2 regions of the Pedobacter roseus genome follow, and region 2 is predicted to be linked to the other one. Evidence: riboswitches for the same ligand, from Rfam matches in the RefSeq annotation. Region 2 holds a riboswitch; the other holds the start of a gene.

Region 1 (4,764 bases), 750 kb from region 2:
AAAAGTTCTATACCCATAATCGTACAGGCAAGGGGTGTATTCGTTGCACCAGCAAAAACAGCAATAAATCCAAGGGCAGCAAACAAACTAACTGGAGCATTTAATAAGGTCGAAAGTGCATTGCCTAATGTTGCGCCAATATAAAACAAAGGCGTTACCTCACCACCTTTAAATCCAGTTCCTAATGTTAAAGTTGTGTAAATGGTCTTCCATAACCAGCTCCAAGTATCTGCTCCACCAGGCTGAAAAGCAGAGGGAATTGTAACGGCTCCTTGGTATTCGCTATCCACGCCCAAACTTAAGTAATCCGGTTTCCCGATGGCGTAAGTCAAGCCTATAATAATCAGACCACCGATAACAGGAATAAGCCACTGGATCTTACATACTTTAGAAAAAAAGGCCTTGATCTCATGCACCATTACAGCAAACAGGTAGCTGGCCAGACCAAACAATGTGGATGCTAGAATAACCTTACTAAGCAGGAGTAGGTTTACCGGCAGGTATTCAGATAGAAAGTAGGCACTTTTCTCTATGAGATCGATGTGATAAGCGGTATGATGGATGCCCCAGGCAGAGACAGTAAGATCACCAAGCACGCTGGCAATTAATGCGGGAAGTAAAGCCTTGTACTCTATTCTTCCAATGGCCAGAACTTCCATTGCAAATATGGCACCGGTGAGCGGTGTTCCGAACACCGCCCCAAACCCGGCTGCAATTCCCGCGGTAAGGAGCATCTTGGTGTCTACCTCATTTAGCTTAAACCAGCGGCTAAACATTCCTGCGATGCTTCCTCCGATTTGTACCGCGGTTCCCTCTCTTCCAGCCGATCCGCCAAACAAATGGGTAATCACTGTAGTTATTAAGATTACTGGCGCCATCTGCCTGGGCACTCCACCACCCGGCCTATGGATTTCATCCATGATCAGGTTATTTCCTTTTTCTGAGGACCTACCAACTGACTGATAAATCAGGTGGATCACAATACCTGCTAAAGGTAGCAGAAAAATGAGACAGGTATGCTGAAAGCGAAAGTGAATGGCCCAGCCTAGCAGCCAAAGGAACAAGGCAACCATACTTCCTATTGCAATGGCAACAGGAAGTATAAGCAGCGTCCATCGAACCGCATATTTAAAAACCGAAAGGTGTTCAAATAAAAATTTATTATGTTTCATTGTAGGTTAGCGGCTGATTTATAATTTTTTATAAAAAGTATTGATTCCTGCAAATGATGCCCTATCACCAAGTTCTTCTTCTATCCGAAGCAACTGGTTAAATTTAGATACCCTTTCAGAGCGGCAGCCACTTCCTGTTTTGATGTGCCCCGCACCGGTAGCGACAACCAGATCCGCAATTGTCGTGTCTTCAGTTTCACCACTGCGGTGAGAAATAAAGCAATTGTAACCGTTTTTTTGGGCTAGTTCTACGGCCTTTAGCGTTTCGGAAACTGTACCGATCTGGTTCAATTTAATCAGTACGCTGTTTGCAATGCCCTGGTCGATTCCCTGCTGGATAATACTCGGGTTGGTGCAGAATATATCATCTCCAACCAATTCCACTTTGTCTCCCAAAAGGCTGGTCAGCTTTTTCCATCCCTCCCAATCGTTTTCGCCCAACCCGTCTTCCAACAGGATAATTGGGTACTCTTTTAACCATCCTTCCCAAAAGCCAATCATTTCATCTGTTGTGATCCGTTCTTTAGAACTTTTATAAAATTCATATTTTCCATTATTCCACATTTCGCTGGTCGCTGGGTCAAGACAAAGGGAAATATCCTTGCCTGGAGCAAAACCGGCAATATGTATCGCTTCCATGATGATTTGGACGGCTTCCTCATTAGAACTCAGATTTGGCGCAAACCCACCTTCGTCACCAACTCCGGTATAATAGCCTTTCGCTTTTAGCAGACTTCTCAGGGAATGAAAAACAGCTTCGCCCATACGGATACTTTCCTTAAACGAGGGGGCGTTATGAGGGGCAATCATAAATTCCTGAAAATCGATGTTGTTATCAGAATGCCTTCCCCCATTAATGACATTCATGCACGGTACGGGCATTACGTAACCTTCCCTTTCCACTAGCTGCCTATACAAGGGAATCCCTTTTGCAACGGCCGAAGCCCGGGCGAAGGCGATTGAGGCCGCAAGCATCGCATTTGCGCCGAGCCTTGATTTATTCTCGGTTCCATCCAGACCAATTATATGATCATCGAAGGCCTGCTGACCCTCAAAGGATAAGCCGGTGACTGATTTGCCGACTTCGACGTTAATCCCTTTTACTGCTTTTTCCACGCCTTTACCATTATAGCGCTCTGGATCACCATCTCTAAGCTCTACGGCTTCTTTTTCACCCGTACTTGCCCCGGATGGAGAAATACCCCTTGCTGTTGTTCCGTTAAGAGTGACTTCTACTGTCGGATTGCCCCTGGAATCCAAAATTTCACGGGCATGAATTTTAGTTAATTTCATAGTTTTTTGTTTTATATTGATTTTTAGTATTTCGGTTGCTTACAAATAATTGAGTTTCTCAAAAGATCAAAACCAGTGTTCCCCCAATGATCAGCAGGGCACCAAAGAATACTTTCAGGGTAAGAGCTTCTTTCAGGAACACCATTGCAAGTATAATAGTTAGGGCAACACTCAACTTATCAACAGGGGCGACCTGGGACACTTTCCCGATCTGCAAAGCCTTGTAGTAGAATATCCAGGACAAGCCGGTGGCAAGGCCAGATAAAAAAAGAAATAGCAGGTTATGCTTTGACAGTTCCGTAATTCCTTTAAGTTCGCCTCTGGCCATTACGATCCCCCAGGCTACAATCAGTATTACCACCGTTCGTATGGCAGTAGCCAAATCAGAATTGACATTGGTTACGCCGACTTTTGCAAAGATGGCCGTAAGGGAAGCAAAGAAAGCTGATAATAGCGCGTAGATCCACCACATAGTTTTATGTTAATTTTCCGTTATTGAATAATTCCAAAGTAATGAGTACAAGAACCGTTGCTCCGGCAATGATCCGGTAAATGCCGAACCAGCGGAAAGAATGCTTTTGAAGATAGGTGATGAAAGAGCGGATGGCCATCCATACATCCCACCCGCACCTGCTTTACTTAAATGAATGATCGTAGTTAGATTCGGTTCATGGGAAGGGCGTAGACGCTTAACGGTGTTTTTAATCAGTCCTGAAGCAATCTGATCTGCACTAGCAACTAGTAGCGCAATGGTAATAAGAACCTGCCAAATTTTTTTGCAGAAATTCTGGAAGAGGCAATAAATAATGAAGGCATAAAAAGGAAGCCAAAAACGCTTATCACTGGCCCAGTACATGATCGTATCCCAGAATGCATTATGGTGCTGATTTATCCACAAGAACCATTCAGTTTCAACCGGCAGGACCATTGCTAACACTGATCTCACTTTGGCAGACAGACAAAGTAAGACAAGCGCAATTAAGATAGCTGCCAGCAATAAGAGTTGAGAATTTATTTTTAATTTTTTCACCTACAATACTTTGACCGGCAGATTTTATTACCTGCTGGAATTTCTATTGTAGGCGCCATCAGCTTTTGAAAAAAGCGGTTGAATCGGAAGGACACCATTTCCGTATTGCAAATATAATACTAATAAAATGATGTGCAAAATCTTAAAGTAGGTGTTGAGAATTTAATTTATCACTATTCCTCCTTATTTGAATACGAGAACCAGTTTCTTATTCTTCTACCGTTTAAACAAGCATCATATCACGGGATTAAAGCTTTTCTTAAACAAAATGAAACCGCCTGGAAATAACCATGTTATCTATATAGGAATTTTTTTTATAACCCTAAAAAATTAAAGTTATGGGATACCATGAATGGAAAAACTGTATTGATGCATGCTTAAAGTGTGCTTCAATTTGCAATCATTGTGCAAGTTCATGCACTCAGGAAGAAGACGTGAAAATGATGGCGCGGTGTATTGAGCTTGATATGCAATGTGCAGCCATCTGCTACTCTGCCGCTCAATTGATGAGTATGGGTAGCTCTTTTGCTCAAGACATTTGCCGTATTTGCGCAGATATTTGCCAGCAATGCGGAGATGAGTGTAGTAATCATCATACCCAGCATTGTCAGGAATGTGCAGATGCTTGTAAGGCTTGTGCGGAAGAATGCAGAAGAATGACAGGAGTAGCTGCTTAAGATGCCAATCACCGTGAGCATTAATTGATTAAGGGCAGCATTCTAGTTGCCCTTTCATTTTTATAAATAGGCAAATTTATTCCATTCATTTTATTTTCATTATTCCCTCATTATTTGATATTTACCAAGGTTTGAGGTTGTTCTTGGTATGTCCTTTCTCTAGCCTTAAAAAAATGGGTTTTTTAGGATATGATTCTCATAAACTCATTCCATTATTCAAATAAGAATTTCAGTTTTTGATGATGAGTACTTGATAATTCGAATTCTATGAAAATGAAGGCTAGATGCGAGTTGAGGAATGCATTAAATAATGCATGAACTTTCAATTCCCGCTTCATCAAATTATTTCAAAAAACAAAAAATACAAATTTCATTTCAATGGCGGTGTTAAATCAATCACGTTGTTAAACCGAGGGTATGTACCTTCTAAATTAAATGCAAGCTACATGGCATTTGCGCATAATTGTAAAAAAATTTAGACCAAACGGATTTCCCCCCGTTTATCCTATAATTGAATAATATTCAAGCTGATCGATGTTCGCAATTGAAACTAATCCACATGCTTATTTGGCTAATTAGATAGCAGTTTATG
Region 2 (4,764 bases):
CGCCGCACTTGCATTTGCGCAGGCAGCTTATACAGGCCAAAAATTTGGAGAAGAGGTAAAACCAGGCGACGTAAAGCCAGCGGCCAAAATGGAAGCTGCTATGGGCGATAAAAAAACCGTCGACATGAAAATCGAAGGTAAGGTAGTAGATGTATGTAAGAAAAAGGGGTGCTGGATGACCTTGGAAATGCCAAACGGCGATCCGATGCGCGTTACCTTTAAAGATTACGCCTTCTTTATGCCCATGGATATTGTAGGGAAAAAGGTAGTGCTTGATGGCTTAGCAAAAAAACAAACCATTTCAGTAGAAACTTTACGCCATTATGCAGAAGATGCTAAAAAATCTCCTGAAGAAGTTGCAAAAATTACTGATCCCAAAAAAGAACTGGCTTTTGAAGCTAAGGGTGTAGTAATTCTAGATAAATAAAATAAGTCCGAAAGTCTGGAGGCCTGGAAGTCAGAGGTCCGAAAACCCGGAGGTTAACACTAGAAATTCAAACACGAAAGACTAAGAATAGATCTCTTGATACTAAAAACCTCAAGCAAAAAATAACCCCGATACAGAATATGCATCGGGGTTTATCTTTTATAAGGTATCGGATTACAAAACCCAGTTCCAGCCAAATTCATCAGGCGCTAAACCGTAACGGATATCGTTTAATTTTTTAGCAATGCCATTCGAAATATGCCTTGTTGATGGATCGGTCAATTTATAAATCTGGCCATTGTAGCCCATTTCGCCAACATGTGTTACTGTAGCAGCAGTTCCCGCAGCAAAAGCTTCGGTCAAGCTTCCGTTTTCGATTCCTTCGATTACTTCTTTAACAGAAACCCTGCGCTCTTCAACCTCTACACCAGCATCTTTTGCCAATTTGATAATTGTATCACGTGTAACACCATCTAAAACTGTACTGCGTACAGATGGCGTAACCAATTTACCATTAATCACAAAAAGCAAATTAGCTGTTCCGGCTTCTTCAATAAACTCGTGCGTTATCGAATCTGTCCAGATTAATTGATCGTAACCTTCTTTTTTAGCTTGTTCGAACGGATATAACGAACGGGCATAGTTTCCGGCAGTTTTGGCAAAACCAACACCACCTTCATCAGCACGTGTAAATTCAGTTTCGATTTTAACTTTTAATGCACTACTGTAATATGGACCGGTTGGTGTGGTTAATAAAGCAAATTTATAAGTATCAGAAGCTTTAACGCCTAAATATGGATCCATTGCAAACATTACCGGACGGATATACAAAGCATAATCTTCCTGGTTAGGTACCCATTTCTCATCAACATTGATCAAAGCGGCCAAACCTTGCATAAAAATTTCTTCCGGAATGGTAGGCATCGACATTCTAGCTGCTGATTTATTAAAACGTTCGAAGTTTTTATCGGCACGGAATACACTGATCCTTCCATCAGGCTGGCGATAAGCTTTTAATCCTTCGAAAATTGCCTGACCATAATGAAGTGCAGAAATTGCAGGACTCATTGGAATAGGGCCATAAGGAAGAATCTGTAAATTTTTCCATTCGCCATCTTCGTAGTCGGCAGTAAACATGTGATCGGTAAAAACCTTACCGAACGGTAATTGCGAAAAATCAGTAACAGTCAAACGTGTTTCGTTTGTTTTAGTGATTTTTATATCTAATGTCTCGGTCATTGTATTTGAATTTTGAATGGGTGAATGATCGAATGACTGAGTGTTTTACCCGCTCATTCTCTAATTAAATAATTCACTCATTCTGTCATTAACTATTTTGCGCAAATTAATAAAAAAGAGGCTTTTTTAATAGCTTTTCATAATATTAATCTTTGTTTTTGAGTGTTTTAAGTACACTAAGCACCCATCCTTTACCCCATTCTTCCATCTGTTCATCATTCCATAAGAAGGGATAAAAAATTCTTTTCTGAAAACGCGGAGGCAAATATTTCTGCCAGTTGGTTCCGCCAGTTGCTGCAACATCAACAGGATCTTTCTCTAAATAACGTACAGCTGATTTATAATGCGATAAAGGCCACTCTACGTTCACATACAGATCAAGCTTGCGTAATTCTTCGGCAAGGGCCGAAACATCGGCTCCGTTAGCCTGCAATTGATGGTATAATGCAGAAAAATTGGATAAAGTACGGTCTTTTGCCAATTGCAAAAACTGGGCAGCATATTTTTTAATAAACTGTTTTAAGGTCAGGGTCTGTTTGCCCGATGCCAGTTCAGTTGCCCCGAATTTCCAATAGATATGTTCAAACTGTTCCTCTATTGTTGCTGTACTCAATTCTTCGCGTTTACTTTTATCTACCAAACGGATAAAATCAGTCGCACAGATTTCGATCATTCTATATTGACCAGATTGAAAACCACTGGCTGGTAATAACGACATCCGGAACTTTAAAAACTGCTCTTTCTCCATTCCATCAACCATCACCTCGAATGAAGTGGTTAAGGCGTTAAAATAAGCATTGATCCGTTTTACACGTGCAGTGAAAAACTCGGCAGTTAAGCTTTCATGTTCAGCAATCTGCCGGCATTCGTGCAGTGCAAGTTTAAAATAAAGCTCTGTAATCTGATGATACATGATAAATATTTCTTCATCAGGAATTGGTGTTTTAGGGCTCTGCAAGCTTAATAGGGTATCCAGGTGAATATAATCCCAATAGGTCAAAAAATCTGCATATAAGAGCCCGTCGAGATAGGATGCCATATCCTGCCCCATTGCAGTGTATTTTTCTTGTAGTTGATTTAGTTTGTCTTTTATTTCTGGTGTGAAATCCATGGTTTAGAGTTAGCTGCACAAAGGTGATAAAGATTTTGCAACAAATAACTAAAATTTATACATTTGAGAGATGGCGATGGGGTACCGCCAAAACCGCCCAAACAGGCTGATGACTCCTACGATTTTTATTTAAAATTGAATTCAAATGCCTGTTAAAAAACTAACAGAAGGATTTCTTCTGTCTATCAATCAATTTATTAAGCTCGATTTCGGAGTACTGTTATTAAGCACTTTAAAGTGGCTATTGATTTCTGTCCTATTAGGTGGAATCATCGGCTCGGCCTCTGCCCTATTTCTAAGTACTTTAAACTGGGCGACCAATTACCGCGAGCAACACCTTTGGATTATTGCCTTTTTGCCCCTTGCTGGTGTAATAATTGGTTTGGCTTACCATTATTGGGGCACAGCGGTAGTAAAGGGGAACAATCTTTTGATTGAGGAGTTACAATCGCCCAAAAAAGTGATTCCCATTATTATGGCACCACTCATTTTTGCTGGCACCATTATTACCCACTTATTTGGTGGATCGGCAGGCAGAGAGGGTACAGCAGTGCAAATTGGAGGAGCTTTTGCCGATCAGTTTACAAAATTATTCAAACTCAAAGCGAGAGACCGGAAAGTAATCCTTATTTGTGGTATCAGCGCTGGTTTTGCTTCTGTTTTCGGTACACCTCTGGCCGGTGCAGTATTTGGGCTCGAGGTTTTCGTTGTAGGTAGTTTAACCTATAGTTCAATTCTGCCTTCATTTATCACCGCAGTTATTGCCGATTATGCCTGTAAAGCCTGGGGCGTTGGCCATACCCACTATACTATAGCCGCCGTACCAGAAATGGATTCGGTAAACCTGCTCTTATCTTTAGGTGCCGGAATATTGTTTGGTATTACCGCCAGGAGTTTCTCTGCATTAAACCATGGTTTATCAAGCCTTTTTGCCAAGATTAAATACCCTCCGTTGAGACCATTTATTGGCGGGATCATTTTAATCGGTATTATTTACCTGATCGGGAACACTCGTTACATAGGTTTAGGTATCCCGGTTATTTCGGAAGCCTTTACACAACAGGAAGCTTATTACACTTTCGCCATAAAATTATTTTTAACGGCACTTACGCTTAGCGCGGGTTTTAAAGGCGGTGAGGTTACCCCACTTTTTTTTATAGGAGCTACATTGGGCAGCTTTTTGAGCTTATTTATTCCATTACCTTATGGCCTTTTGGCTGGAATGGGCTTTGTAGCGGTATTTGCAGGAGCAGCGAACACTCCATTGGCCTGTATTTTTATGGGTGTAGAACTCTTTGGTACAGCATCGGGAGTTTATATTGCATTGGCCTGCGTTACTGCTTATCTATTTTCGGGCCATACCGGAATTTACAGTTCGCAAAGTATCGGGGCACCTAAACATTTGTTGTTGAAGAGGCGGTAAGCGGGTGGCGCCAGGCGATTAGTGTAAAGCGTTTTGCGTGGGGCACAGGGCCATTAAGAAGCACTATTCCATTTTTGTCAATTTGAACGCAGTGAAGATCTGCCACCAACAAAGCACTGAAAAAGCAGCACTCTGTGAAAGATTCTTCGTTGCACTCAGAATGACAAATTAAACTAATACAGCACCCTAAATTTTATGGTTTGCTCAATCTTTTTAAGTGATTTAAACAGCTGTTTATCATACTGTGCATTGATATCGGTAATGGCATAACCAATTTCAGCATTGGTCATTAAAAACTGACTTACGATGTTGATATCATGTTTAGCAAAAACAGTATTGATTTTCGCCATAATACCCGGAACGTTTTTGTGTATGTGGATTAAACGGTGCGATTTCTCGATTTTTGGCAATTGCAGGTTCGGGAAATTACTGCTCAAATAAGTAGCTCCGGTATTCATAAAATCGGCCACCCGTTTTGGGATAAAATCAATATTACGTGGGTTATTTTTTGGATCATCAAATACCACAATACCTTGTTTGGTACAGAGATCAAGCTCTATTTTA

Evidence for each region. A riboswitch is a leader RNA that binds a small molecule or an ion and turns the genes downstream of it on or off. The one in region 2 is predicted to bind fluoride.
Region 1: another riboswitch for fluoride. It lies ahead of H9L23_RS00615 (phosphatase PAP2 family protein); the one in region 2 lies ahead of H9L23_RS23630 (voltage-gated chloride channel family protein).

The regions. Positions count from the first base shown of each region.
Region 1 is NZ_CP060723.1:132,721-137,484, forward strand. It holds gene H9L23_RS00600 (voltage-gated chloride channel family protein) at 1-1,172, opposite strand, end outside; gene eno (phosphopyruvate hydratase) at 1,191-2,465, opposite strand; gene H9L23_RS00610 (EamA family transporter) at 2,524-2,937, opposite strand; gene H9L23_RS00615 (phosphatase PAP2 family protein) at 2,947-3,495, opposite strand; fluoride riboswitch at 3,538-3,606, opposite strand; gene H9L23_RS26450 (four-helix bundle copper-binding protein) at 4,008-4,172, shown strand.
Region 2 is NZ_CP060723.1:5,707,541-5,712,304, reverse strand. It holds gene H9L23_RS23645 (DUF4920 domain-containing protein) at 1-427, shown strand, start outside; gene H9L23_RS23640 (branched-chain amino acid aminotransferase) at 602-1,666, opposite strand; gene H9L23_RS23635 (tryptophan 2,3-dioxygenase family protein) at 1,812-2,777, opposite strand; fluoride riboswitch at 2,841-2,903, shown strand; gene H9L23_RS23630 (voltage-gated chloride channel family protein) at 2,923-4,200, shown strand; gene H9L23_RS23625 (HAD-IB family phosphatase) at 4,374-4,764, opposite strand, start outside.